Regions from separate parts of the Fictibacillus sp. 26RED30 genome, predicted to be linked through region 2. Evidence: riboswitches for the same ligand, from Rfam matches in the RefSeq annotation. Region 2 holds a riboswitch; each other region holds the start of a gene.

Region 1 (10,273 bases), 290 kb from region 2:
ATTCCTTTCGATACACCTTTATAAAGAACAAGAAGCGTAACAACCCACACGATTAGAAGTGCGATCAGAATACCTGGTACGATACCACCCAAGTCACCAGGCGTCTTGCTTAATTGAAGGACTTCACCGTAGAAGAAGTCAGAAGGCTTGTCCCCCCAAGTTAAGTTTAATGAGTAAATAGAATACTTAATCGCCCAAGCGATGATTACCGCGTAGTAAGTAGAAATAACAAATGCTACAAATACTTGCCACCATCCTAGCCACTCCGCTTTTTTGTGAAGTCGGAAATAAGAAAGTGGAGCAGATCCACGGTACTTATGACCTAGCGTAAATTCTAGGATTAGTAAGGGAATCCCTGCCGTTAAAAGTGCTATAAGATATGGGATGAAGAATGCTCCTCCACCGTTCTCATAAGCAACTGCTGGAAATCTCCAGATATTGCCTAGGCCGATTGCTGAGCCGACCGCTGCTAATATAAACCCATAGCGGCTTCCCCATTGCTGCCTATTTTCCATTGTTGTATCCCCCTTTTTATGAAGTCGAAAAGTTTACAATTGTTACTTTTTTCTGATAATTCTGTGTTCAGTATATTACAAAACATGATAATCGTCAAAATGTTTTTAGTTATTTTGTCGGAATAAGGGGGAAAAAGTCGTATAAATATAAGAAAAAGTGCCTGGTTAACTACCAGACACTTTCAAAAATTAAGCCTTTAAAGATTGATCACTAATGCTATTTTTACTAGATACTTTTTTAATCAAGAAGAGTGCTAAGATAAATATTACAGCAGATGCGAAGAGGCCGATCCAAACACTTTCTGTGAACCCAAGGGCAAGATAACCAACGGCAGACACTCCAGCAGCCACTAGGCTATAAGGAAGCTGGGTCATGACGTGATCGATGTGATGACTTCCCGCTCCTGTTGAAGAAAGGATTGTAGTATCTGATATTGGGGAACAATGGTCACCAAAAACAGATCCCGCTAGTACTGCAGCAAGAACAGGAAGCATTAACTCAATATTTGTAGAAGCTGAAATTTCTGCTGCGATCGGCAGCATTACTCCAAATGTCCCCCATGAAGTTCCTGTCGCAAAAGCCATTAGCCCTGACAGTACAAAAAGAACAAACGGCAGATAAGCTAAATTCATATGCTGATCAACTAACCCTGCTAGATACGTCCCTGTTCCTAAGCTATCGATGATAGAGATGATCGTCCATGCAAAAAGCAAGATCGTAACAGCACCGATCATAGATTGAATACCGCGTCCCAGTCCTTTTCCTAAGGATGCAGCACCCATCTTCTTTGGAAGGAAGAACAATATAGCAGAAGCTAAACCAAGCAGACCACCATATACTAATGATTTTGGTACATCGGTATTCTCAAAAATAGATAAAAGTGTGATGGCCGTTGGTTCTTCTAGCCCCTTCACATTTTGAATACCTGTATAGATCATGAATCCAACCGTTGAAATAATCAAGATTACGATTGGCCAAACAAGGTCTCCTACTTTTCCTTTGTCACTTTCTTCGAGCTTAATACCTTCTCCGATTGCAGCTTTTTTATCAGCTGCAATCACTTCTCCTGTAGCAAGAGCTGTTTCCTCATGTTTTTTCATCGGTCCAAAATCAAGTTGAAAATACGCTACAGCAAATACTAGGATTAACGCAAACACTGCATAAAAATTCATTGGAATCATTTGAATAAAAGCACTAAACGCAGACATATTTGTGATCTCATGTGTAGCAAAGATCGTTCCGATAATACCGATAATGTACGCTCCCCAACTTGAAACAGGTGAGATTACACACACTGGCGCTGCAGTTGAATCAAGGTAATATGCCAGTTTCGCACGCGAGATGCGATGTCGGTCAGTAATAGGTCTACTTACATTTCCGACAGCCAACGAATTAAAATAGTCATCAATAAAAATGACGAGTCCAAACACAACCGTTAAAAGCTGTGCACCTCTTCTCGTTTTCACTCTAGAAATGGCCCACTCTCCAAAAGCTCGGCTTCCACCTGCTAAAGAGATAATGCTCGTCATCATTCCTAAGATTAATAAGAACAGAAGAATATAAACATTCCACTCATTTAATGCACCGTCTGAAATAAAGTGCCCTTTCACAATCGTACCAATTTCTTTCAGTGTAGCTACAATACTAAAATCGTGAAGCAATAATGCCCCCGCTAGGATCCCAGCTCCTAATGAGACTAACACTCTTCGCGTTAGAACAACCATCAAGATTGCCAATACGGGTGGTATTAACGAATAAATCGAATTCTCAAATTCCATGATGTTCCTCCTTCTTTTATTTAGCCATCGATATTGAGGAGTTCTTACAGGACGTCGAGGAAAAAAGGACAAAATAAAAAGCGATCAATAGACAAGGAAATAACCTGCTATCAATCACATAAGTAATTTATGGTTTTCCTCATCGATCAGTAGTCCTCCACTGCTTTTAATTCCCAAGCAGTGACAGTTTTACACTTGTTTAGTGTAAACCCAGCAAAAGTGAACAGACGGTTTACTTTTGCTTCGGCGGAAGTTCCTTTTCTTTTTCTTCACAGACGTCACTCTCTGAAAAAGTACTTATAAAATCCGCTCCTCTACCCCATCGGTGATAGGCTTAAAGACATATAAAATTTTCAATTCAATACTAATTATAACAAACTAGGACGAATGGTCAACCTAAACAGGAATTGTTAAATGAAGGAAATACATTTATTCTGCTGCTTCATCCTCACCCGTTTCTTCTGTAGGGCTATCCTCAGAAGGCTCCAATTCATCATGAGATTCCTTTTCTTTTAAGTCTGGTGTAATCGGCACAGTCGGCTGAATAGGATCTCCTGATTGATTATAATAGACAGGAACTTCTCCTTTAATAAATTGTGCTGTTATCTTTATTGGCCTTTTTACAACTGTCGTTTCTGTCGCAAAAGGAATTACGATCCTCGTTTTGACTGTGACTACAATATCAATATTGATCCACGTATTGTTGATCCCTGAATTCTCTATTTTCTCTTCAATATCTGTGTTCGCTTCACCAATCAGCATAAATTTGATAGGAATTTTCGGCCCTAAGTTAGCTAGGAGAGAGTTTCTTGTTGCTTGCCCAAGAGGTATTTCCATAATAACACCCGGTTCGTTCTTATAGGCTGTTATTCCTAACTCATCATTGGTTATTACTTCGTGAGCTTTTCCTTCTTCTATTTCCTTCAGGTATTTTTGAACGACTTTTTGTGACTGGTTGGCAACCTGGTTGACTACACTCTGATTGATTCCAGCAAAGACGACATTTCCTTCTGTATCGGTTTTATATTCGATGATGTCATTCATTTCCGAAGGCCCTAAAATTTCATTGTCGATCGCTTCACTTATTGCAAGTGCGGCGATTTCTTCCGTTTTCTTTTGAGCAATCAACATAAGTGTTGGTTCGATCCCTTTGTTTACAAGCCATAGCCCTTGAATCGTTATAAAAGTAAACAGAATAAATGAGATCAATAGTACAAATCGGAATGGAAGTGGCCCTTTTCGAAGTTTCATTTTTCTGCGCTTAAGCAAAAGGTAACCCCCCTTTATCTACATATACATATGTATGCAGACAAGAGGGGGGCTCATTCAAACTTTATGGTTTTAATTTTTTTCGTAGACTACAAAATCGTGATGATATTTGTTCTTTTCATCTACAACACCTGGTTTACGGGAAACTTCCTTCCATTCCTCACGATTGATTTCTGGAAAAAACGTATCAGCATCAAAGGTGTGGTGGATCTCTGTGACATACAAGCGATCTGCAACAGGCAGGAACAGCTTAAAGATTTCCGTTCCCCCGATCACACATAGTTCTTCTGTTTCTTTTTGAATGACTTCGTCGACAGAATGAACGACCGTCGTTCCCTCAGCTTGATACTGCTCATCTCTTGTTACTACGATATTCTCTCGACCAGGCAAAGGCTTGCCGATAGATTCATACGTTTTACGACCCATCACGATCGGCTTTCCCATCGTTACGTTTTTAAAATGCTTGAGATCGTTAGGCAAGTACCACGGTAGATCATTGTCTTTACCGATCGCGCGATTTTCATCCATCGCTACAACAAACGAGATCATACGCTCACCACACCTTTAATATGTGGATGTGCCTCATAGTCAACAAGTTCAAAGTCTTCATAAGTAAAATCAAAGATACTCGTCACGTTTGGATTAATCTTCATCTTCGGAAGCGGCTTTGGCTCACGAGTGAGCTGCAGCTCTACTTGTTCAAGGTGATTGGTGTAGATGTGTGCGTCCCCAACAGTGTGAACGAATTCCCCTGGTTTAAGTCCGGTCACTTGAGCCACCATCATTGTTAACAAAGCATATGACGCAATATTAAAAGGAACACCTAAGAAACTGTCTGCTGAGCGCTGATAAAGCTGGCAGGAGAGCTTTCCATCCGCAACATAAAATTGAAACAATAAATGACATGGTGGCAGCGCCATATTCGGAATATCAGAAGGATTCCATGCAGAGACGATTAATCGTCTTGAATCTGGATTCTTCTTGATGTCTTCAATTACGTTTGATATCTGATCGATCGTCTCACCGTTCGGAGCCGACCATGAGCGCCACTGATGTCCATAAACAGGACCTAAGTTTCCATCTTCATCGGCCCACTCATCCCAAATCCGTACACCGTTTTCTTTTAAATAAGCAATATTTGTGTCGCCTTTTAAGAACCAAAGCAATTCATGAATAATCGATTTTAAATGCAGCTTCTTAGTCGTAACAAGCGGAAAGCCTTTCTGTAGGTCGAACCTCATCTGACGACCGAACACAGAAACGGTCCCAGTGCCTGTCCGATCCTCTTTTTTCGTACCGTTATGTAAAATATCTTGAAGAAAATCCAGATATTGTTTCATCACTCATCGCCTCCTGTTTCTTTTAATCGTATCATATGAAAAGTCATAAAAATAGCTTCAACACCTAACACTTTTTCCCTTCTATACACATAAAAATAATAGTGAAGAAAGGAGTGGAAGCATGTTAGAGATGAACCCGATCTTAATTGAAGGACATCCGTTTACCGCTGTCACCCTTCGTTTGCCAAAAACGAATTTTATGGCTGTATTCAACGACAATGGATATATCATGTGTGGGGCACTTGACGTAGCTCTTTTAAACGAAAAGTTAGCAGACCGTAAAATTATCGCAGGACGCGCTGTTGGAGTAAGAACAATCGAACAGCTGCTGGATGCACCTTTAGAATCTATTACTCTTGAAGCAAAAGAAAAAGGTATTGAAGTTGGTATGCAAGGGCGAAAAGCACTTTTAAAAATGATCTAGAGCATTTTATCGGCGAGATTTGAAATATATCGGCAAGAAAAAGAATATATCGGCGAAAAATCATTTATATCGGCAACTTTTCAAATATATCGGCGAAAAATGAAATATATCGACATTTGCAATAAAACGACAACACCCTCTGCCAAAATGGCAGAGGGTGTTTCATTATGCTTTAAAACGATCTCTTGTTATTTTTAATGAAATAAGATTAATGCATAAGACCAAGGATAAGAACTGTATGCGCTTCGCATCATTGATATATATGTAGACACATAGTAAGTAAACGCCACTGATGATAAAGGCAATTTGTAAGCAGTACATCATCTGAATCAATTTTTTGAAATTCAAAGTGATCCCCACTTTCTTTATCCAGTTCACGATATTTCGTTCACCCTATTAGTATATCAGTCTACCTTGAAAAATGAATCCTTTCCTTCTTTTTGAAATGGATTTGTAATATAAGGAAAACTCAGAACAAGTCCAACTGCCTCGGAGCCAAAAAGTCGTATTGAATATCCAGAAGTTCAATCATCTGCTTCGCGTTATCGGCAGCATCTCCACCCGAATTATTGTTAAAAAGAATGGTTAGATCCTTCGTTTCTGAAGAAAGCTGTTGTATGCGCTCCCTCCATTCTTGAAGCTCTGTCTCATTATAACGATATAGATAACGTACTTCTCTCCAGTTCGGTTGACCTTGGTTGTTCCAGCCATAAACGTTTCGGCCATGCATCCTAACAAGTGTCTTTTCCGCTGTTGTGTGCATGACGATTGGAATCGAGCCTTGTCCGGCTTGAGGTTCATCACAAATAGTATGAATCCAATTCTCTTCCCTAATAAATTGAAGCGTCTTCTCCTTCATTTCATCACTGAACCAGGTTTGATTACGGAACTCAAGAGCTAAAGGAATATCACCCATCATTTCTTTTGCATAGCGAAGCATCTGGACATTTTCTTTCTTACAATCAAACCACGGTGGATACTGAAACAAGACCATTTCAAGCTTGCCTGACGAGATGACAGGTTGAATAGACTCTATAAACGCCTCATACATTTCTTTAACTGAGTCAAAAGGCAGCTTGCCTCTTGAATGTCCCGTCATCCCTTGATACGCCTTTACAACAAACGAAAAATCCTGTGGTGTAGAAGCTACCCACTTTTCATAGTTTTTGACAGGCTGTACCGCGTAAAAGGAAGAATCAACTTCTACAACAGGAAAGTGGCCGCTATATACAGCAAGCTTTTCTCTTGCAGGAGTACCATCTGGATAAAGAGAATCGTGATCTCCCCAGCCTGTTACACCGATTTTTATCATTCTTTGAAGTCACCTGCCTGTGAGTTACAATTTATTTAATCCTTTTGATCGGACAAACTCTTTCATATACGTCCGTTTAGGAGTCGCCATCGATGCTGTGATCTGCGTGACCCAGCCTTCTGTACGTTTTCCGCCTGTTCTTTCTGTGTAATATGCAGCAGTTTCTTTTTCATACTGATCTAGGAGAGCTTCTGTTTCCTCAGAATTTTGGTATTGATTTTTATGAAAAACGGCTGCCATCGGCAAGCGCGGCTTTTTCCCAGGCTCAGCGTCCGGATATCCAACCGCTACCCCAAACAATGGAAGTACATGGTCTGGGCAATCCAACAACGCTGAAACTTCCTGCAGTTGATTACGAATTCCCCCTATATAAACGATACCAAGTCCGAGAGATTCAGCAGCTATACATAAGTTTTGTGCAGCAAGAGCGGCATCCGCTGTTCCTACGATAAACGCTTCAGTGGATTGGATGGTTTTGTGAATATCTATTGTGTTCATGTCTGCAGCAATCTTATGACGATTATAATCCATACAAAAAACAAAGAAATATCCATTGTCTGCAACATAAGACTGATTACCCGCAAGCTCAGCTAGTTTTTCTTTCTTTTCCCGGTCTTCTACTCCAATAATCGTACAAACTTGTTGATAGCTTGAAGTAGACGCAGCTTGAGCACATTGTACAAGTGTTTCAACCGTTTCATCATCTAACGGCTTGTCTTTAAACTTTCGAATCGATCGGTGAGCTAATATTGTTTCTATAATTTCGTTCATCACATAAGCTCCTTCTTTAAAGTTATGGTTGATTGCATTATATCTTTTTCGTATATAAAAAAGCGAACCATTTGAAGTCTTTATAATCTCTTCTTCTCATTAACGCAAAGAGATGGTATACTAATTTAGCGATGAGCTAATTGCATAAGACGAGATTGACGCGCCTTTTGGCAATGCACTATGTGGAGTGCTGTCTCTCGCCGCAATATACGCAAAAAAGACGTCCAATCGGGCGTCTTTTTTCTATATATTCTTACCTGGACACTAAAAAAACAAAAGTTAAGTGAGGAGAGAGAAGATGAAGAAAAGTTATACAATCTTACTTCTAATCTGCTTGTTTGCAACATTATTATCTGCATGCTCAAAAAATGAATCTTCAGAGTCAGCCAAAAAAGAATCTAATGTAGAATTAACAATTTCAGCTGCAGCCAGTCTACAAGATGTATTAAATAAAATTGCGACCCAATATGAAAAAGAAAATCCGAATGTCAGCATCACTTATAATTTCGGAGGCTCTGGTGCACTTCAACAGCAAATCTCTAACGGTGCACCTGTTGATCTTTTTTTCTCTGCAGCAGAAGACAAATTTGACCAGCTTGTGGAGAAAGGACTCATTGAAAAGAAACTTGGAACAGATCTTGTAGGAAATGAACTTGTCTTAGTCGTTGGGAAAGACTCACAAAACATCAAGCGTTTTGAAGATTTGATAAAGGTAAAAAAAATAGCAGTTGGTACTCCTGAAACGGTTCCAGCAGGTCAATACGCCACAGAAACGCTAGAAAATTTGGATTTATTAAAAGAAGTTGAACAAAGAATCGTTTACGCCAAAGACGTTCGCCAAGTGCTTACATACGTAGAAACGGGTAATGTCGATGCTGGTATCGTTTATAAGACTGATGCGATGATCTCTTCTAAAGTCAAAGTAGCAGCTGTTGCTAGAGAAGATACTCATTCGCCTATCATCTATCCAGTCGGAGTAATAAAAGAGACTTCTCATAGAAAAGAAGCAGAGCAGTTCTATAAATATTTGCAAAAAGAAGAAACATTAAATACGTTTGAAAAGTTCGGTTTCAAAAAGGTTGAATAATCGTTCACTTACGAGCATGTAAACACAAAAAAGCCTTGGTGCAGTCTTACACCAAGGCTTTTCTTTATTAACCGATAGAACCTTCCATCTCAAACTTGATTAACGAAGACTTTCATAACATATTAAATAGATGTAAAAACTCTGTTAATTCAAGGTTTTCCATGTATTGATTTTTAAACTATTTCAATGCTTTTCAAATTCAGTTGGCACAAAGTTGGCACGAAGCCTTCCTTCTCCTAAGGATCTTAATTTAACCCTTTAACTTCCTTATGGCTTTTGCTTGTTAAACTTATTGTTAATGTTCAATTGATTTATGTTCCATAGATCTAGTAACAATTTCTGAATTACGATTCGTATTTAACACTGGCGTAACAGGTTTAAATAAATTCTTATCAACTTTATTAGTAATAATAAAGTTATACATATCCATATCCTGTTTGAATTTTACAGTTTTCAATGGTATTGCGATTAAAGTTAAAATAATGATCTCAAATATCGCTTTTTCACCTACTAACAGTATCCCTATTAATGGCATTGTCATTAACAGCTTTCTCAATGAAAAATCCCCCTATTTATATTTTCATAATTTTTCAAAAATAACCTGATTATATTTTACCACATTATTACAAATTTGATATCTACTATCCTTACCAGATTAAATTAAAAAACAAAAAGCACTCCTAAATGATATGCTCCCCTTAAGGTAGACAGATGAAATAAAAAGTCTGTTTATCTTAAGGGGAGTTTTTTTATGGGGTATTCTAAAGAGTTTAAATACACAGTCTTATCTACTTATAAAGAGGGCGAATTTACAATAAAAGAGCATTGTAAAAAGTTTGAGATAGCCAAGACCTCTCTTAAGAAATGGATTGAGCAATTTGAGAGATATGGAATGGAAGGTCTTAGATCCTCAAGTCCCTGGAAGTCTTATTCTAAAGAGCTCAAGGTCAGAGCTGTTAGGGATTATTTGTCAGGTCAATACTCTCAGAATGAACTTATAAGAATGTATGGTATTTCAAGTAGATCGGTCCTCCAGGAATGGATTAAGACGTATAATAGTTATAGAGAATTAAAGGGTACGTCTATGGGGAGGACGAGTTCTATGACTAAAGGAAGAAAAACAACATGGGGTGAACGTAGACAGATTGTACTTGATTGTTTGGAGAACGGGAAGGATTATCAGAAAAAAGCTGAAACATACGAGGTCTCCTACCAACAGGTGTATCAATGGGTTAAGAAGTATGAAAAAGATGGAGATGAAGCGCTTAAAGATAAGCGTGGAAGAACAAAGCAAGAAAACGAGTTAACACCTGATGAGGCATTTAAGTTACAGATGAAAAGATTAGAACGAGAGAATGAACGATTACGGGCGGAAAATGCATTCTTAAAAAAGTTAGAGGAGATCGAAAGGAGGCAAAAGTAGTCTATATACCAAATGAAAATAAATATATGGCCATCCAGGAACTACATGTTAAAGAAAAAGTAAGTATTCTTTTGCTTTGTGAAATCGCAGGTCTCTCACGAGCTGCCTATTATAAGTGGCTAAAACGAATGCCTTCTAAGCAAGAGCGTCAGAATAATGAGATTATAAAAGAGCTGAAAGCTCTCCATAAGAAAGTGGAGGGCATCTATGGGTATCGTCGAATGACAATGAATATAAACCGAATCTTAAACAAGAAATTTAATCCTAAACGGATTTATAGGCTGATGAGGGTTGCGGATATACAGTGCGTCATTCGAAAAAAGAAGAGTAGATATAAGCGTTCTATCCCCCAA
Region 2 (10,273 bases):
ACTCTTCTAAATATGGGGCAGTTTCTGGGTTATCCTGTCTTGAGATGACGAATTTCACCATTTTTGTGCTCATTCTTACACCCCTGCCTTCTTCTTAGAATAGTCACGTTTACGTGGCTGGATTAGCGAAACATCTACTTCTTCATACTCGAATTCTGGTCCGTTCGTTGTTGGATTGAATTTCGCTTTTGTTGTTTTTAACCATTGCTCATCATTACGTTCAGGGAAGTCCGGTTTATAATGGGCTCCACGGCTTTCATCACGGTTAAGAGCACCGAGTGTAATAACACGAGCTAGCTGAAGCATGTGCCATAGCTGACGCGTAAATGATGCACCTTGATTGCTCCACTTGGAAGTATCGTTAATATTGATGTTTTTATAACGCTGCATCAATTCTTGAATCTTTTCATCTGTTTGTTTTAACTTATCGTTGTATCTTACAACCGTTACGTTGTCTGTCATCCATTCTCCAAGTTCTTTATGGATCACATAAGCGTTCTCAGTTCCATCCATAGATAGAATATTGTTGTATACTTCTTGGTCTTTTTTCACTTGGTTATCAAATACAGTAGAAGGTACATCCTCAACTGTTTTTTCTAATCCTCTAATGTATCGTACAGCCGACGGACCAGCTTCCATGCCGCCAAAAATAGCTGAAAGCAGCGAGTTAGCTCCTAATCTATTAGCACCATGATACTGATATTCACACTCACCAGCTGCAAAAAGGCCTGGAATGTTCGTCATCTGATCATAATCAACCCACATGCCACCCATTGAATAGTGAACAGCAGGGAAGATTTTCATAGGAACTTTACGTGGGTCATCTCCCATGAACTTTTCGTAGATCTCAATGATTCCACCAAGTTTGATATCAAGCTCTTTAGGATCTTTGTGTGAAAGATCAAGATATACCATGTTCTCACCATTGATTCCTAGCTTCAGATCAACACACACGTGGAAGATTTCACGTGTAGCGATGTCACGAGGAACAAGGTTACCGTATGCTGGATACTTCTCTTCTAGGAAGTACCAAGGCTTTCCGTCTTTATATGTCCAAACACGTCCACCTTCACCACGTGCAGATTCACTCATTAAACGAAGCTTGTCATCGCCAGGTATGGCCGTCGGGTGAATTTGAATGAACTCACCATTCGCATAATAAACACCTTGCTGATAAAGAGCTGATGCTGCTCCACCTGTGTTAATAACAGAGTTAGTCGACTTACCGAAAATGATTCCAGGTCCGCCAGTCGCCATAATAACTGCATCTGCAGGAAAACTTACGATCTCCATCGTTTTCAAGTTTTGTGCGGTGATTCCTCTACATTGTCCTTCGTCATCAATAATGGCAGATAAGAATTCCCATCCTTCATATTTCGTTACTAGACCTGCAACCTCATGACGACGAACTTGCTCATCAAGTGCATACAATAACTGCTGACCCGTTGTAGCACCAGCAAATGCAGTACGATGATGCTGTGTTCCTCCGAAACGACGGAAGTCAAGTAAACCTTCAGGAGTTCTATTAAACATAACACCCATACGGTCCATTAAATGAATGATTCCTGGCGCTGCGTCACACATTGCTTTAACTGGAGGTTGGTTTGCTAAGAAGTCTCCACCGTATACAGAGTCATCAAAATGCTCCCACGGTGAATCTCCTTCACCTTTTGTATTTACAGCACCGTTTATACCACCTTGAGCACAAACAGAATGCGAACGTTTTACTGGAACAACTGAAAAGAGGTCAACGTTCACACCAGCTTCAGCTGCTTTGATCGTAGCCATTAAACCGGCGAGACCTCCGCCAACAACAATTATTTTTTGATTACTCAATTTGTCTCACCCCTTTTAAATAAATGCAAAGATTGTTCTTACGCTAACAATAGCAAGTGCAACAAATACACCCATTGTTACGTATGTTGAAATTTTCTGTGAACGAGGCGAAACTGTAAGGCCCCAGCTGACAAAGAACGACCATAATCCGTTAGCAAAATGGAATACTGCTGATAAAACACCAACAAGATAGAAGACAACCATGAATGGAGAGCTTAAGATGTCTGCCATCATATCAAAGTTTACTTCTTGTCCCAACGCAGCTTGTACACGTGTTTCCCATACATGCCAAGCGATAAAGACTAATGTGATAACGCCTGTTACACGCTGAACGAGGAACATCATATTGCGGAAATAGCCATAGCGGGTAACGTTGTTTTTTGCTTGGAACGTAATGTAAAGCCCATACACGGCATGAAACAAAATAGGTAAGTAGATGACAAACGTTTCTAGGAAAATACGAAAAGGTAAACTTTCCATAAAATGCGCCGCTTTGTTAAACGCTTCAGCATCCCTCGTTGCAAAATGGTTTACAACTAAATGCTGTACGAGAAAAATCCCGATCGGAATTACTCCTAATAATGAATGAATCCTTCTGTTAATAAAATCTCTACTGCCAGCCATTCTCTTGCCCCCTTCAAATTTAGCCTCTCTCTGGCTGCTAATCTTTGTTCCTCTCCACATGTAAGCGTTTTAAGTTTCCTCTTTTAGAGGATGAGTGTTAAACAATTAGCTTAATTAACTAGCAACATGTCCATTTTACTCCCATCGTTTGACACCGTCAAGAAAACGCTAACAACTAAATACGTAAATTTTCTTGATACATCAACGCTTTTGGAGGTTTAAGATTTTCGACAAATACCGATAGTTGCTATAGAGTTTAAACCGCTTTCCCGTTATAATAAAAATTAGAAAGAAGGGATGCAGAATGTTTAAACAAAAGACAAAGGATGATAACACCCCTGTAGAACAGCTTTCTGTTTCAGCTTTTGGGTATGAGATCCTTCGAAGCGATTTGTTGCCTGAACTTCTTGGCAAACAAGAACGAAATATTCTCTATTGGGCAGGAAGACACTTGGCTAGAAAATATCCTTTACATACGATGGAAGAAGTTCACGCTTTTTTTGTTGAAGCAGGCTGGGGCACTCTTGAAATGATCGAAGCTTCGAAAACTGAGATGAATTTCTCTTTAAACTCTCAACTGATCATGCAGCGAATGGAAAACTTCAATCATCAAACGTTCAGCCTAGAAGCAGGCTTCCTCGCTGAACAAGTTCAGCTACAAAAAAAATGCACAACAGAAGCTTTAGAATCTACAAAACGAAACAAAGTTTTTATTACTGTTCAATGGGACAAAAAAGATACGATTGAATAACAAAAGCCGGCGTATTGCCGGCTTTTTTCAATGTTTGGTCCTATGTGTTCTGAACGGGAACACGAGCATCTAGCTCAAACACATCATGCAGCGTTTCTATCGACTTAATCATATCTTCTTGTTTCACGACGGTTGATACTTTAATCTCAGAAGTGCTTACCATTTTTATCATAATATCTTCGTCTGAAAGAGCTTTAAACATTTTAGCGGCAACGCCAGGATTTGAGATCATGCCTGAGCCAACGATTGACACTTTTGCAAGACCTTGTTCATAACTGATCGATTCGAATCCTAATTTCCCTTGATGCGCAGCAAGTACTTCTTGTGTAGCAGATAATGAGTTTGATTCAATCGAGAACGAAATATTCGTTTTTTCTTCATTTAGGACATTCTGAATGATGATGTCTACATTGATGCCGTTCGATGCCAAAATAGTAAACAGTTCCGCTAACGCGTGTATTTCATTGGGAACTGAAGAGACCGTAATTTTTGTTATGTTTCCTTCAAACGCAAGACCTCTAACCATTAAATTTTGTTCCATAGACACTTCCTCCTCAACTAATGTTCCACGTTCTTCACTCATGCTAGACCTTACTTCTAATGTAATACTATAGTTTTTAGCAAACTCAACCGCTCTCGGATGTAAAACGCCAGCACCAAGGTTCGCCATCTCTAACATCTCATCATAAGAGATCGAAGGTAGTTTTCTAGCTGAATCCACTACACGCGGATCCGTCGTATATACACCCGTCACATCGGTATAGATGTCACATCGATCGGCTTTTAAGGCTGCCGCTAGCGCAACGGCTGTTGTATCAGATCCACCTCTACCAAGCGTTGCAATATCCTTTGTTTCAGGAATCAGCCCTTGAAAACCTGCGACAACCACGATATGGCCATCTTTTAATAGAGAAGATACGCGCTCTGAATCGATGTCTAGTATTCTTGCATTTGAAAAGGCATCTTCGGTTTGAATACCCGCTTGCCATCCGGTTAATGATTGAGCTTTATATCCTTCTTGATGCAGAGCCATCGTCAATAAGGCAATCGTAATCTGTTCACCAGTCGTAAGTAGCATATCCATTTCCCGTTTAGAAGGGTTCTGACTGATATCTGTAGCAAGCTTTACGAGTTCATCCGTTGTTTTGCCCATCGCTGAAACCACAACCACGACTTCATTTCCTGCATCTACTTCATGGATGATTCGTTTTGCAACATTTTGTATTCGCTCAACTGAGCCTACACTAGTTCCACCAAATTTTTGAACGATTCTCCCCATATACTCCAATCCCTTCTTGTTGTAAGATTCTATCTCTTTTATTAGAAGACTTTGTTGACGGTGCACGTATACCTTCTTATTTGAAAGTAAATACAAAAAAGCAACAATAAGGAAAAACCCTATTGTTGCTATAATCCGTAGCAAGCCAAGTTTGTTCCCCCTCGTGAGATAGTCCTCCACACAAACCCTGGGGGGACTTGTGTGACAGCTCTGTATTTCTTCAATACAGGTCCAGCATAAAAGGCTAGAAGTCCTTTTACACTTCGGCAAGAATCCCCTTTCCTCCATCATCACTAGAGCTTCTTCTCTTCAGATGGGTTACTATTGGTTCCTGCTCCTCTACCATCACTTCATACGAAGCATGGCATATTTATAAAGTTGGATTTATTTTAACAAAGTTACTCAATAGCTGCAACTACTCATTTGATAAAAATGCTTTTTCAATAAGCTCGGCTACTGGTTTAGGCACACCTGCTGCTTGAATCTCATCAACAGAAGCTTCTTTTAACTTTTTTAACGATCCAAAGTGGCGAAGCAGCATCTTTTTGCGTTTGTCACCGATTCCAGCGATGCTGTCTAATGTTGATTCGAACATGCTTTTAGAGCGAACTTTTCGATGGAAGGAGATCGCGAACCTGTGAACTTCATCTTGAATTCGTTGCAGAAGATAGAATTCCTGACTGTTTCGAGCCAAGTGTATCATTTCAGGAGGATCCCCAATCCAAAGCTGTGAGGTTCTATGCTTTTCATCTTTCGATAGACCTGCTACTGGAATAAATAAGTTAAGCTCGTTCTCTAATACATCTTGAGCCGCAGATATTTGCCCTTTTCCGCCATCGATCAGAATAAGACTAGGAAGCTCTCCTTCTTCCCTCAATAGTCTTGTATATCTTCTGCGAACAACTTCCTTCATGGAAGCATAATCATCTGGACCTTCCACAGATTTGATCTTATATTTTCGATAATCCTTTTTGTACGGTTTTCCGTCAACAAAAACAACCATGGCAGAAACAGGGTCTGTTCCATGAATATTCGAGTTATCGAACGCTTCAATACGATAAGGTGCAGCAATCCCAATTCTCTCACCAAGGTTCTCAACGGCTTTGATCGTTCTCGCCTCATCTTGCTCGATCAGGGCAAATTTCTCGTGAAGAGCTAAAGACGCGTTTTTAGTAGCTAATTCCACAAGCTCTTTCTTTTGTCCTTTTTTCGGCTGCAATACTTTCACTTGAAGAAGTTCGGATACAAGATTAGCATCCACTTCTTGTGGAAGGAGAATCTCTTTAGGAAGAAGGTGATTTTTTTGCAGATAGAACTGACCAATAAAGGTTAGCAAGTCTTCATTCGCTTCTCCATAAAAAGGGAATACCGAAATATCTCTAGCAATCACTTTTCCTTGCCTAATGAAAAAGACTTGTACACACATCCATCCTTTATCGAAATGATAACCAAAAACGTCTCGATCGACTAAATCTGCTGTCATCATCTTTTGCTTCTCCATAACAGCTTCAATGTGCTGTATCTGGTCTCGCAGCTCTTTTGCGCGTTCAAAATTTAATGCTTCAGAGGCTTCGAGCATCTTTTCTGACAACTCATTTTTAACATCCTGATAGCCGCCATTAAGAAATTTCACGATGCCATCTACCATCTGTTTATTTTCTTGTTCTGTAACATCATATACGCAAGGACCTAAACATTGACCGATATGATAATACAAACACACTCTTTTTGGCATCGTATCACATTTACGAAGTGGAAAAATACGGTCTAAAAGCTTTTTCGTTTCTTGGGCAGCATAAGCATTCACAAACGGACCAAAATATTTTCCGCCATCTTTTTTTATCTTCCGTATATATAGAAGTCTTGGTTGTTTTTCAGCAGTGATTTTTAAGTATGGATAGCTCTTATCATCTTTTAGCATAACGTTATAACGAGGGTCATGCTTTTTAATTAAATTCATCTCTAGAACTAATGCTTCCATCTCAGTAGAAGTTACAATGTATTCAAAATCTCTGATCTCACTAACAAGTCTTTGAGTTTTACCATCATGTGTCCCCGAGAAATAAGATTTCACACGATTCTTCAACACTTTCGCCTTACCTACATAAATAACTTTCCCAAACTCATTCTTCATAAGATAGCAACCAGGTTGATCTGGTAGCAACATTAATTTTTGTTTTACAGAAATAGAGGTCAATTTCTTCCCCCCTTCACTCATAGCAGTCTTTTCTACTATCATATCATGTATCAACGTGTTCATAATACTATCGTGATTTCAATACCACATATTTTCATTTATCGACAATATTTCCTAGAAAATATTGAACAGTTTGTAAAATGCACAAAAAAAAGCCCGAGCAACGGGCTTTTTTGGTTAAACCTTATTTATGTTTGTTCAATAGTTCAACTAATGCTTCTTTCGGTTGGAAACCGACAACTTGATCTACCACTTGACCGTCTTTGAATACAAGTAGGGTTGGAATACTCATAACGCCGAATTTTCCAGCTGTTTCTTGGTTTTCATCAACATCAAGCTTAACTACTTTTACTTCTTCCATTTCTTGATCTACTTCTTCAAGAACAGGAGCGATCATTTTACAAGGTCCGCACCAAGGTGCCCAAAAGTCAGCAAGGACTAAACCTTCGTTCGTTTCTGTATTAAATGTTTGATCTGATGCATTAACAATAGCCATTTATTTGGCCCTCCTTTTAAATAACAAAGTGTAAACAAAGTATATCCCACAAATGTAACAGTTGCTAATAGTTTGCTCAACTTTATGGTACCCAAGTTTTTTATTCGACAAACGTTAGATTGTAGCACTCTTTTCTAGATGTCTCTGACAGTTGAATAATTCACAAGTCCAAGCGTTTTCTGCTTTTAGGTTAAAAATAGAAAAAGACGTATTGTTAAGTCCGTACCAGCGATCAGTATCGTCTTGTAGAAGCTCTTTGAAGATCCTTACAAGCAATGCTCCGTGAGTGATGACCAGAACTTTCTCACCCTTATGCTTTTGAACAATATCGTTTAGGGCTGCTTTCCATCTAGAATCGGCATCTTCATTTGATTCTCTCCCTAGATTAAGTTCCATCCAATTTTCTCCCCAACGTTCGACTCGTTCGCTCTCAGTGGTTCCTTCTGTCTCACCGAATGAAATCTCGCGAAGTCTATCATCAGCCAACACGTTTAGGCCCGTTATTCCGCTGATAGCCTCAGCAGTTTTATATGCTCTGAGTAATGGACTGGCATATATAGCATCCCATTTTTCATTCACAAACCGTTCCGCTAAACGTTCAGCTTGATACTTCCCGTTGTCATTAAGCGGGATATCCTTACAGCCTTGAGCTCTTCTTTCAATGTTCCAATCCGTTTCACCGTGACGAATGAATGCAATCGTAGTCATCATACACCTTCCCCGTTCTCAAATTGAAAAAACGTCCAGAAAAACGGACGTTTTCATTCATTTACATTCTATTATACTAACACTTTTTTAAACTCTTCCGTTAATAAAGGAACGACTTCAAACAGGTCACCAACGATTCCATAGTCTGCTACCGAGAAGATGCTAGCTTCGGGATCTTTGTTGATCGCAACGATTACTTTAGAGTTGGACATCCCAGCTAGATGCTGAATGGCTCCCGAGATTCCACAAGCGATATACAGATCAGGTGTTACAACTTTACCGGTTTGACCGATCTGCAATGAATAATCACAATAATCAGCATCACACGCACCACGAGATGCCCCAACTGCTGCTCCAAGTACATCTGCAAGTTCTTGAAGAGGTTTGAAGCCATCTTCAGATTTCACACCGCGACCACCAGCAACGATGATCTTTGCTTCTGCTAGATCTACGCCTGTAGACGCTTTACGAACTACTTCTTTAACAATCGTTCTTAAGTCTTTGATGTCAACAGATACAGATGTTACATCACCGGAGCGAGATTCATCTTTCTCTAATGGTGCGATGTTATTCGGACGAATCGTAACGAATACTAGACCATCTGAGATTAATTTCTTTTCAAAGGCTTTTCCTGAATAAACTGGACGAGTAAACACAGTGTTCTCACCAGCTTGTTCAAGTCCTGTAACATCTGAGATCAGACCAGATTCGAGACGAGCTGCTAGTCGTGGCGAAAGATCTTTTCCTAAAGATGTGTGTCCGAACACGATAGCTTCAGGGCTTTCATCATCGATGATCTGCTTTAACGTTTGGAAATAACCATCTGGAGTATAGTTCGCTAGCTTCTCATGTTCCGCTGTGAGTACACGATCAGCTCCATAGTGAATTAATTCTGCTGCTAACGACTGAACAGAGTCACCACATAATACTGCGAACACTTCTCCGCCGCCAGAAATTTCTTTTGCTGCTGCAATTGCTTCAAATGAAACATTACGTAACGCACCGTCACGGGATTCTGCAAGTACTAAAACTTTTTTTGCCATGATGACTCCTCCTTATATTACCTTCGCTTCATTTCTTAACAGAGATACAAGTTCTTTTACTTGGTCTGGAGTTTCACCTGATAGGATTTTTCCAGCTTCCTTTTTTGGTGGAAGATATACTTCTACCGTTTTTGTTTTCGCTTCTACGTCATCTTCATCAATATCAAGATCATCTAACTCCAATGTTTCAAGAGGCTTCTTCTTTGCTTTCATGATCCCTGGTAACGAAGGATATCGTGGCTCATTCAATCCTTGTTGTGCAGTCACTAATAATGGAAGAGATGTCTCAATCTTCTCAAGATCTCCTTCAACATCGCGTTCGATGTTTACAGTAGTACCGTTCACTTCAATCTTTGTGATGGTTGTTACGTGTGGAATATCTAATAATTCTGCAAGACGCGGTCCAACTTGACCAGTCCCGTTATCAATCGCAACGTTTCCGCCTAGAATAATGTCGTATTCTTTATCTTTAAAGTAAGCTGCCAAAACCGACGAAGTCGTGAATTGATCTTGGCTGTCCAAGTCTTCGTTCGAAATAAGAACCGCTTGATCTGCTCCCATAGCTAGTGCAGTACGAAGCTCTTTTTCAGAATCTTCGTCTCCAACCGTTACAACCGTAACCGTACCACCGTGGGCATCTTTTAATGTAATCGCTTCTTCAATCGCATATTCGTCATATGGATTAATAATGAACTCTGCACTATCTTCAGAAATCTTGTTGTTTGAAACAGAAATTTTTTCCTCTGTATCAAAAGTACGTTTTAAAATTACATAAATGTTCATGGTTACCCTCCTAGTTATCGGTCCTGAAATTCAGGCTTTCTTTTTTCAATAAATGCCGAGATTCCTTCTTGTCCGTCAAAACTTTTAAAAGCTTTCCCAAACAGTTCTCTTTCTTTCTCTGCACCTTTTTCATAGAGTCCATGTCTCGCATAATGCAACAACTCTAAAGTGTACTTAATGGAAACAGCACTCTTCATAGAAAATTCTTCAGCCATTTTGTAAGCCTTTTCAAAAAGCTCTTCTGTTGGATAAGAACTGTTTGCTAAACCAAATGTGACAGCATCTTTTCCAGAGATCGGCTTACTTGAAAGAAGCATCTCGCAAGCTTTAGGTACACCTACAAGCTGTGGCAGTCTTTGAGTTCCAGCAAATCCCGGAACTAGTCCTAGTGTGAGCTCAGGAAGACCAAGTTTCGCATCTTCAGCCACAAGCCTTACGTGGCAGCTCATCGCAAGTTCTAGCCCACCACCAAGCGCAGCTCCATGAATCGCTGCGATTACTGGTTTTGAAAATTGTTCGATCCGGCTAAAAACATCCTGCCCTTTTTTCCCAAGCT
Region 3 (10,273 bases), 400 kb from region 2:
GATGAGATATATTCATCAGCAGAAAGATATTGATGTGATTGGTGCTGTAGCCGTAGCTTCCAAAACGCATTTTACAGAATGGACAAAAGTTCACTGTTCTATGGATCGATATGGAGAACTAACAGAGTTCGGTATTGATAAGAGTGGAATTCCAGATCTTGAAACAGGCAGGATTAACGGAGACACCGTCTATATCCTCGATGAATTAAACCTTCCTTTCGTAGTCGGTGTCGGGGATATCGGAAAAATGGCAGGCTTTGATTCTGTTGAAAAGGGAGCTCCGATTACAGTAAAAGCGATTCAACTTATTTTAGAAAGGAGCGAATCAATTGGCAACCGAAAAAAATAAAACACCGATTAGTAAGAACATTGAAGATACGGAAAGGTTTTTAAAAGAGCGTTTGGGTATTGGTGTGAGTTTTGATGTTGGTGTCAGAAAGATCTTTGTCTTAAAAAAGGAACTTCAGCTGTATTATTGTACGGGACTTTGCGACAGTGAGTTCATCATCATGATCTACCGCGAACTAATGGATATGGATCATGGTCATCGCGCGCCGAGTAAAGTAAAAGATCTTGTACATAATCATCTCGCACATCAGCAAGTAGAGATTACGAAATCGTTAGATGAAGCTGTAGACCGTATGCTTTCAGGTCTGATCGTTATATTCATTGACGGAGAAGAAGAAGCATTTGTTGTGGATGTAAGAAGTTATCCAGGAAGATCACCAGAAGAGCCGGACATTGAGAAAGTGGTGAGGGGAGCCCGTGATGGATACACGGAAAATATTATTATCAATACTGCTCTTACAAGAAGACGTATACGAGATGAACGATTACGACACGAAATTCTTCAAGTGGGTGAACGCTCTAAAACGGATGTATGTCTCGCTTATATTCAAGATGTGGCAGATCCCGGTCTCGTTGACCTTATTAGAAAAGAGCTTAACTCTATTGAGATCGACGGGATTCCAATGGCAGATAAGACGATCGAAGAGTTTATTGTAAAACAAGGTTGGAATCCGTTTCCCTTAGTCCGGTATACAGAAAGACCAGATGTTGCTGCACAGCATTTGATGGAAGGTCATGTATTAATCATCACAGATACATCGCCAAGTGTTATCATCACACCTACTACACTCTTTCATCACGTACAGCATGCAGAAGAGTTTAGGCAGACTCCATTTATAGGTGCTTTTTTAAGATGGACCCGTTTTACAGGCATGATGGCTTCAGTATTCTTAGTACCGATGTGGCTTTTGTTTTCGATGGAAGAGCAATTATTACCGCCTTTCATTGATTTTATCGGCCCGAATAAACACACGAACATCCCACTGTTTCTCCAGATTATCTTCGCGGAGATCGGGATTGATATATTAAGGCTAGCGGCCATCCATACACCGAGTGCACTATCGACCGCCATGGGTCTGATCGCAGCCGTATTGATCGGGCAGATCGCAATAGATGTAGGATTATTCGTGCCTGAAGTTATTCTATATGTTGCGATAGCAGCGATCGGATCCTTCTCCACACCAAGTTATGAGCTGAGTATCGCAAATAAAGTCCTGCGGCTTTTCTTGATTGCGATGGTTATGTTGTTTAAAGTACCAGGATTTATTATCGGATTCACATTGTTGGTTCTCTATATGGCAACGATCAAAAATTTGAACACACCTTACTTGTGGCCGCTCTTACCGTTTAATCCAAAAGCGTTTTTACAGATTGTCGTTCGAATAGCTGTTCCGCTATCAAAAGTTCGACCTAGCATTGTACATCCGCAGAACACCAAAAAACAGCCAACTAATTAATCTGTCCCTTGCTGATTGTTGAAAATTGTGTTAAATTCATAACTAATTAAATATGCCTCATATGAGGTAGAGGCGCAAAACGAATGAGTAGCATATGGAGTTCATGGATGACGATGAAATATGTTGAAAGGTCAATTTGCCGAAGTGTAAAAAGAGTTCCATCTCTTTTTATGCTGGGCCGTTGCTGAATAAGCAACGGACTGTCACTACAACTGTAGTGGAGAGCTATTCCGACATGAGGGTACGGTTTTTGACAGCCTGCCTTAGTTGCGGCTGTCTTTTGTATTTGTCGGGATTGAATTCTCTATCAACAACGAGAGGGGATTTTTTGTGAATTTACACGGAACATCAAAAATTGGAGATAATCAACATCTATGGATCGGTGGTTTAGATACGGTAGATCTAGCGAAAAAATACGGAACACCGCTATATTTGTATGATTTGTCCTTGATAAAAAATAGAGCAAGAGGCTTTAAAAAAGCATTCGAGGAAAATGGGGTAGGGTATCAAGTAGCATATGCCTCAAAAGCCTTTTCTTCCATCGCCATGTTTCAGCTTATCGAACAGGAAGGATTAAGTCTGGATGTAGTTTCAGGTGGAGAACTTTATACGGCACTTCAAGCTGAATTCCCACCTGAAAGAATTCATTTTCATGGAAACAACAAGAGCTTATCAGAATTAGAATTTGCACTTACAGCTGGAGTCGGTTGTATTGTAGTAGATAACTTTCATGAGATCTCCTTATTAAAAATGCTGAGCAGCAAGCTTAGCAAAAAAGTAGACATCTTACTGCGTTTAACTCCAGGAATTGAAGCCCATACCCATGATTACATCATAACAGGTCAGGAAGATTCTAAGTTTGGATTTGATTTAGGGAATGGTCAAGGAGACAGAGCACTTCAAGAAGTACTTGCATTTGAAGGCTTTCGCGTTTTGGGGATTCATTGTCATATTGGATCTCAAATCTTTGAAACAGAAGGATTCACTCTGGCGATTGAAAAGTTGTTCAGGCATTTTAAAAAGTGGGAAGAAAACTTTAACTATTTTCCAAGTGTCGTAAATCTTGGAGGTGGGTTCGGTATTCAATATACGTCAGAGGATACACCGCTTTCTCCTGAACAATACGTTACGGCCATGATTGAAGAAGTGAAGAAACAGATGATTCACTTTGAAGGGAAAGATCTGCCTGAACTTTGGATTGAACCAGGACGTTCACTCGTAGGTGATGCGGGTACGACGATCTATTCGATCGGGTCTCAAAAAGAGATCGAAGGAGTTAGGCATTATGTGTCCATTGATGGTGGGATGACAGATAACATTCGTCCTGCACTCTATCAAGCTAAATATGAAGCATTCGTAGCGAATAAGATGAACGAAGAACCAACACAAACTGTTTCGATCGCAGGAAAATGCTGTGAGAGTGGCGACATGTTAATCTGGGATATTGAACTTCCTGAAGTTTGTGATAACGACTTATTAGCCGTTTCATGTACGGGAGCTTACGGTTATAGTATGGCGAGCAATTATAATCGCATTCAGCGGCCAGCTGTTGTGTTTGTAGAGAACGGTGAAGAACAGCTTGTAGTGAAGCGGGAAACATATGAAGACCTCATCAAGAATGATGTTCCATTAAAAACGAATGTTTTTGTGTAAATTAGTTTACGGAGCAGACATTTAACCGTACAATGGTAGTTGAATGAAGTAGAAGGAGGCCTGTTTTTTATGAAAAAAGGTTCAATTGAATTTGAAAACGGCGAAAAAATTGTATTTGATCTGTACCAAGAAGAAGCACCTGGAACAGTAGAAAACTTTGAAAAACTTGCAAACGAAGGCTTTTACAACGGTGTAACGTTCCACCGTGTTATCCCTGGATTTGTAGCTCAAGGTGGAGATCCAACAGGAACTGGAGCTGGCGGCCCTGGTTATTCTATTCCTTGTGAAACAGAAGGGAACCCACATAAGCACGTAGCGGGGTCTCTTTCAATGGCGCATGCTGGCCGCGATACAGGTGGAAGCCAATTCTTTATCGTACACGAGCCACAACCGCACTTGAACGGTGTTCATACTGTTTTTGGACAAGTTACAGAAGGTTTGGAAACAGTACTTCGCATTAAACAAGGCGATGTAATGAAAGAAGTTAAAGTTTGGGAAGAATAAGTTCCAAATAAGAAAAGCTCCGGATTACTCCGAAGCTTTTTTTATGTTTTTGGCAATTATACATTTCTGTTTTTCATGAGTTTTTGTCTATTTCGTTCATCAATAACCGTAGATCGGTCTCTTAAAGAGTGCTTATGAACGATGTTTTCATCCACTCTGGATGATAAAGACCACTCTTCTTCAGTCACACCAGCTTTTAATAAACATACGTTCAATAGATCAGTTGACAGTGGAAGAGCTATCGACTCAAAAGGTTGCTGTTGCTCGACTTTTTGTATACTTTTATCGAGTAGTTCAAAAAAAGGTTCAACTTCTATTCCGAGTTCTTTCAGTGCTGCTTCTTCTTTTTGCAGCTTCACTCTACAACTCAAGATCATTCGTTTAGCTCCATTATTGTTGCCACGCCGATGGTGATAAAGAGCCACTGCAAGCTGGATCAGTCCAGGCCACAGATCTCCTTTCATGCCCTCGTCCTTCCAATGCTCCTCAAGCACTTCGTGACACTCAAAGTAATCTTGATCTCTATGAAAATGCACCAAGTATTCAATCCATGGTTTTGGATAAGTCACTAGTCGTTCACGCCCCTTAATAAGCTCGACTTTAAGTTTACCATATGCATAGCATGAATAAAAACAAGCCGCGTACCACGCAAAATATGATATAATTTTATAATACAAAATCGCTGAAAAACTGGGGAAATGTTATGCAATATAGTGTGAAGCTTGATGGATTTGAAGGTCCGCTCGACTTACTGCTTCATTTGATTCAAACCTACGAAGTGGATATTTATGATATCCCGGTAGCCATCATAACTGAGCAATACCTTCAATATATACATACGATGAAAGAACTAAAACTGGACGTAGCAAGTGAATTTTTAGTTATGGCAGCTACTCTTCTTGCCATTAAAAGTAAGATGCTGCTACCGAAGCATGAAGAAGAGCTTTTTGAGAATCAGATGGAACTCGAGATGGAAGAAGACCCAAGAGATGAATTAGTAAGAAGACTCGTTGAATATAGAAAGTACAAGCATGCTGCTGATGAACTTAAAGAAAGAGAATCAGCAAGAAGCTTAATATACACACGGCAGCCTGTCGACCTCTCACAGTTTGAGAAAGAAGAATCGGCAAAACAGGTGACCAACGTAACGCTGTATGATATGTTGCAGGCGATGCAAAAAGTCTTTCAAGAAAAGGTCACGCGAGCACCGAAACAAACGACAATCGAACGGCAAGAGATTCCGATCGAAAAAAGAATGGAACAAATAAAATCCTCTCTTCTTTTAGTAGGAGGACGAAAAAAGTTCACAGACCTTTTTGATAAGAGTACTAGGGAACATGTTGTTGTTACATTTCTTGCAATATTAGAACTTATGAAAGTTAAATCAATAAATTGCGAACAACAAGATCATTTTAGTGAAATTTATATAACGATGTTAGAGGAGTAATACGATTTGGAACGAAATGAATATAAAGCGATTGTAGAGGGTTTGCTTTTTGTCAGTGGTGATGAAGGAATCGACAGAAAACAAATCGCTCAAGTGTTGGAGATCGACAGCAAAGAACTTGATCCCATCATCGAAGAGTTGAAACAAAGTTATGCTTCATCAGAAAGAGGGATGTCTATTGTTGAATATGCGGGATCCCTTCAATTTGTAACAAAACCGGAACATGCGGCCTTTTATGAGCGTCTTGTTGAAACGCCTGGTCATGCGACACTCTCTCAAGCTGCTCTTGAAACACTAGCGATCATTGCCTATAAACAGCCGATTACTAGGTCAGAGATTGAAGAAGTAAGAGGAGTAAAAACGGAGAAACCGTTACAGACACTATCTGCTAAAGGATTAGTAAAAGAAGTTGGAAGAGCAGAAGGAACGGGACGCGCAATATTATATGGTACAACAAAAGCATTCCTAGAACATTTTGGTTTGCAAAGTGTAAAAGAGCTGCCTCCTCTTCCTGAGAACATTCAGGAAGAGAATGTAGAACAAGAAGCAGACCTGTTCTTTTCAAAATTTCAGGAATCACTATCTACTGACGAATAACAAGGGGGAGTCATGCATTGTTGATTCAACATATTGATGGTATGGAGTTAGAAAAAGAAAAGCCGAATACATCTGAGGATTTTTTTAACCGTTCAGAAGTAACCTATGAATGTAACGGAAAAATGCAAACTTTTCATCTTCTTTATGTACGATATTTTGAAGAGAAACTTCAAGAGGAATTAACACATCATGACTTTTGGAAAGATTACTTGAGCTTCTATAAGATAACAGAGATTGCAGCACTCACCGCATTGCTTAAGGACCCGGCATACCAAAAGCGCAAACGGAGCTATATCAACAACTATGAAGAATTTAAAAAACTCTTCATCCAACCAAACGAAGAGTTGCTAAGTTCACATCTCAATACTTTAAAACAAATAACAAAGTAAACAGCCTTATAATTCATTTTAGGCTGTTTTTTTGTTTTTATTTTTTTCTTCCTATGCAAGTTAAGTGAAGCTTAATGCTGCCACAAGAGGGGCGCAAAGTGGCATGAAAAGTAAGATCCTGAAGTGGAAATCAACTACTTCCAACAACTTAAAAGTTTACTCGAAAAACAGAGTAATCTTTTAAGTCACCGTTTTAAAAGGCAATTTAAGGGTAAATTACTAAAAAGGATATGCAGCCGAAGGAGAGAGATCAATTGCCAAGAATAGCAGCAGTGGAAACTATAAATCCCCCTCATAAACTTTCTCAAGATCAAACAATGGATTTTGCAAGAAACCTATTTCAAGAAGTGTTCTCAGATATCGAACGATTGCTCAAAGTATTTCAGAATGGTGAGATCGAGTCACGCTATTTCGCGATGCCTATAGATTGGTTTAAGGAAAAAAGAAGTTTTCAAGAGAAAAATGATTTATACATAGACTTTGCAACAAATTTAGGAGCAGAATGTATCGAAAAGGTCTTGTCTGATCAAAGCCTAAACGTGTCCTATGAAGATATTGATGCCATCTTCTTCATCTCGAGTTCTGGGTTGTCAACTCCAAGTATAGAAGCTAGAATCATGAACATCCTCCCATTTTCATCACATACAAAGAGGATTCCAATCTGGGGATTAGGATGTGCTGGTGGTGCATCAGGTTTTTCTAGAGCTTACGATTATTGTAAAGCATATCCAAAATCAAACGTCCTCGTTCTAAGTGTAGAACTTTGTTCACTAACATTTCAGCACGAAGATCTTTCTAAGAGCAATTTAGTAGGAACATCCTTGTTTGCCGATGGAGTTGCTTGTGCGCTAATCTGCGGTGATGAGTCCGATACTGGCAAAACATCAGAAATATCACCTTACATAAAAGATACGATGTCTACATTGAAGCCTCATTCTGAAGATGTGATGGGGTGGGAAGTAAAGGACACAGGTTTGTATGTTGTCTTTTCAAGAGATATTCCAAACGTTATCCGAACGTGGCTCAAACCGAACGTTGATGAGTTCTTAAACCGAAATCAGCTTGTAGGAGAACAGATTAAACATTTCATCGCTCATCCTGGAGGAAAGAAAGTCTTACAAGCATACGTGGATGCGCTCGGGATTCCGTTATCGAAAACAGATATCTCAAGAGATGTATTGAGGGAAAATGGAAATATGTCATCTGCCACTGTTTTCTATGTCTTGAAAAACTTTATGCAAACTGCAAAAGAAGAAGGAGATCTAGGTGTGATGGCCGCATTAGGGCCAGGTTTTTCTTCTGAACTTCTTTTAGTGGAATGGAGGAAATAGATGAACTGGTTTCTTCTATTTTGGGGTTTTCTTATCATACAGAGATTAGCAGAAGTAAGGATCGCTAAATCTAACGAAAAGAAGCTTTTGAGTAAAGGCGCAGTAGAAGCAGGGAGTGATCACTATAAGTGGATGGTGTCTATGCACGTTGCGTTCTTTGTTGTTTTCTTTTTAGAAGTATACGTGTTTAACGCACAGCCGCCTAGCTGGTGGATTGTTCCATTTCTTCTGTTTTTAATGGCACAAGTGATTCGTGTATGGGCGATATCGTCTTTAGGAGAGTTTTGGAATACGAAGATTATTCTATTACCTGGTGCGAATGTAGTAGCTAAAGGTCCATATCGTTTTATGAGACATCCCAATTATACGATTGTCTCTTTGGAGCTCTTAGTCATGCCACTAATTTTTGGTGCTTATTTTACAGCTATCCTTTTCACTATATTAAATATCTTCATGTTAAGGGTGCGGATACCTGCTGAAGAAAAAGCTCTCATGGAACTGACAGACTACGAAAAAAGCCATGGTCAAAAACAGCGTTTTTTTCCTTCCCAATAATTAGCGGAAGTAAATCCCATTCATAACCTGTCCTTGTTTGCATAAACTTTTACAAAACACGTAAAGGGCGGGATTATGAATGAAACAAACACTAAAACGAAAACCACTGCTCCTGTTTATGATCTGTATGCTTATCCTTGCTGCATTCCCGCAAGAAGCAAAAGCTGAACCCGGTGTGTCAGCAAATGCTGCTGTGTTGATGGAGCAATCATCTGGAAGAGTATTGTATGGTCGTAATGAACATCGGCCGATGAGAATAGCAAGTATCACGAAGATCATGACCGCTATCCTTGCAATAGAATCAGGAAAGATGAATGATACGGTTACCATTACGGAAGCTGCATCGCGAACAGAAGGATCATCTCTATACTTGAAGCCAGGAGAGAAGATCCCACTAAAAGATTTAGTCTATGGATTGATGCTTCGGTCTGGAAATGATTCAGCAGTTGCAATCGCTGAGCATGTAGGAGGAAGTTTAGATGGCTTTTCCTATTTGATGAATCAAAAAGCAGAAGAGATCGGAATGAAACATACACGTTTTAGAAATCCACATGGACTCGACACACATGAAGATCATTATTCTACCGCTTATGATATGGCCATATTAACGAAGTATGCCATGAACAATGATACGTTTAAAGACGTGTCATCAACGAAGGTTTACAGATCGGAACAAACCGGTGAAAAATGGGATAGAGTGTGGCGGAATAAGAATAAGATGTTAAAGCTTTATGAGTATTCTACTGGCGGCAAAACCGGATATACAAAACGTGCAAAACGAACCTTAGTATCAACTGCAGAAAAAGACGGAATGGAACTGATCGCTGTTACACTAAACGATCCTAACGACTGGGACGATCATCGAAATTTGTTTGAGTGGGGATTTCATTCGTTTAAGATGACAGAACTGATCAAAGAAGGCGAAATTTCCGGCATCAAAGATAAAGGATACAAAGGAAAAGTAGAAGCGGCTCGAACGTTCACTTACCCTTTATTGAAAGAAGAGATCGGGCAGATCTCTTCTTCCATCCAGTTGTATGAACTTCCGAAGTCGGGCAAGTGGGAAAAAGAAAAAGTTCCTAAACCTGTTGGTAGGTATTTCGTAGATTTAAAGGAAACGAGAATTGCTGATCTTCCTCTTTATTATGATGGCAAAGCATTGATCAAACCTGATCAGGGAGGTCTTTGGTCGTCATTTAAAAGCATATTCAACAAGTTATTCTTTATAGCTAAGGAAGACAATCGCCTATGGTGAATTACATCTGGGTAGGAATGATGGTAATAGGCTTCATTGTGGCAGGAATCAACGGCACGATGGATAAAGTAAACGAAGCGATTTTTACGAGTGCGAAAGAAGCAGTCACTTTAAGCTTTGGTATGATTAGTATTTTAGTATTCTGGTTAGGAATCATGAAGATCGCAGAGAAAGGCGGTTTATTGGAAGTGTTAGCTGTGTTGTTTCGTCCGATCGTTAAACGGCTCTTCCCAGATATTCCAAAGGATCACCCTGCTCAAGGGTACATTCTTTCGAATATGGCAGCTAACCTGCTTGGACTCGGAAATGCTGCAACACCAATGGGAATTAAAGCGATGGAACAGCTAAAAATATTAAATGGCGGAAAAAATGAAGCCAGTCGATCGATGATCACGCTACTTGCGATAAATACATCAAGCATAACGCTCATCCCCACTACGATTATCGCGATCAGGATGAGCTATAACTCGGCGTCGCCCACTGATATAGTTGCGCCGACATTAATCGCGACTGCGATTTCAACGGTGGGTGCTATATTAATAGATCGATATTATTATTACCGCTCTTTACCTAAGGGAGGGAAATAGATGTCGATCGTTCAATCCTTTTCCATATGGTTTATCCCATTTTTGATCGGTTTTATCCTTTTATATGGCACTTATAAAAAAGTGCCAACATATGAGACCTTTGTGGAGGGTGGAAAAGAAGGTTTCTCGATTGCGATTAACATTATCCCT

What was found. A riboswitch is a leader RNA that binds a small molecule or an ion and turns the genes downstream of it on or off. The one in region 2 is predicted to bind lysine.
Region 1: another riboswitch for lysine. It lies ahead of IHV11_RS01985 (Na+/H+ antiporter NhaC family protein); the one in region 2 lies ahead of IHV11_RS03430 (aspartate kinase).
Region 3: another riboswitch for lysine. It lies ahead of lysA (diaminopimelate decarboxylase); the one in region 2 lies ahead of IHV11_RS03430 (aspartate kinase).

What each region holds. Positions count from the first base shown of each region.
Region 1 is NZ_JACZDV010000001.1:403,944-414,216, reverse strand. Features, by position in the region: gene IHV11_RS01990 (sodium-dependent transporter) at 1-515, opposite strand, end outside; gene IHV11_RS01985 (Na+/H+ antiporter NhaC family protein) at 705-2,294, opposite strand; lysine riboswitch at 2,437-2,619, opposite strand; gene yunB (sporulation protein YunB) at 2,724-3,563, opposite strand; gene IHV11_RS01975 (dihydrofolate reductase) at 3,636-4,112, opposite strand; gene IHV11_RS01970 (thymidylate synthase) at 4,109-4,903, opposite strand; gene IHV11_RS01965 (YunC family protein) at 5,025-5,327, shown strand; gene IHV11_RS01960 (DUF72 domain-containing protein) at 5,797-6,639, opposite strand; gene nfsA (oxygen-insensitive NADPH nitroreductase) at 6,664-7,410, opposite strand; gene modA (molybdate ABC transporter substrate-binding protein) at 7,709-8,497, shown strand; gene IHV11_RS01945 (hypothetical protein) at 8,793-9,053, opposite strand; one part of gene IHV11_RS21440 (IS3 family transposase) at 9,249-9,873, shown strand; one part of gene IHV11_RS21440 (IS3 family transposase) at 9,873-10,273, shown strand, end outside.
Region 2 is NZ_JACZDV010000001.1:693,034-703,306, reverse strand. Features, by position in the region: gene sdhB (succinate dehydrogenase iron-sulfur subunit) at 1-73, opposite strand, end outside; gene sdhA (succinate dehydrogenase flavoprotein subunit) at 76-1,836, opposite strand; gene IHV11_RS03440 (succinate dehydrogenase cytochrome b558 subunit) at 1,852-2,460, opposite strand; gene IHV11_RS03435 (YslB family protein) at 2,765-3,211, shown strand; gene IHV11_RS03430 (aspartate kinase) at 3,252-4,490, opposite strand; lysine riboswitch at 4,652-4,840, opposite strand; gene uvrC (excinuclease ABC subunit UvrC) at 4,906-6,657, opposite strand; gene trxA (thioredoxin) at 6,872-7,183, opposite strand; gene IHV11_RS03415 (histidine phosphatase family protein) at 7,298-7,894, opposite strand; gene IHV11_RS03410 (electron transfer flavoprotein subunit alpha/FixB family protein) at 7,963-8,934, opposite strand; gene IHV11_RS03405 (electron transfer flavoprotein subunit beta/FixA family protein) at 8,947-9,717, opposite strand; gene IHV11_RS03400 (enoyl-CoA hydratase) at 9,732-10,273, opposite strand, start outside.
Region 3 is NZ_JACZDV010000001.1:1,088,565-1,098,837, forward strand. Features, by position in the region: gene IHV11_RS05510 (stage V sporulation protein AE) at 1-349, shown strand, start outside; gene IHV11_RS05515 (spore germination protein) at 330-1,805, shown strand; lysine riboswitch at 1,865-2,041, shown strand; gene lysA (diaminopimelate decarboxylase) at 2,136-3,458, shown strand; gene IHV11_RS05525 (peptidylprolyl isomerase) at 3,528-3,962, shown strand; gene IHV11_RS05530 (DUF309 domain-containing protein) at 4,019-4,531, opposite strand; gene IHV11_RS05535 (segregation/condensation protein A) at 4,666-5,409, shown strand; gene scpB (SMC-Scp complex subunit ScpB) at 5,416-6,006, shown strand; gene IHV11_RS05545 (hypothetical protein) at 6,048-6,395, shown strand; gene IHV11_RS05550 (type III polyketide synthase) at 6,650-7,726, shown strand; gene IHV11_RS05555 (isoprenylcysteine carboxyl methyltransferase family protein) at 7,727-8,281, shown strand; gene IHV11_RS05560 (D-alanyl-D-alanine carboxypeptidase family protein) at 8,361-9,536, shown strand; gene IHV11_RS05565 (nucleoside recognition domain-containing protein) at 9,530-10,123, shown strand; gene IHV11_RS05570 (spore maturation protein) at 10,124-10,273, shown strand, end outside.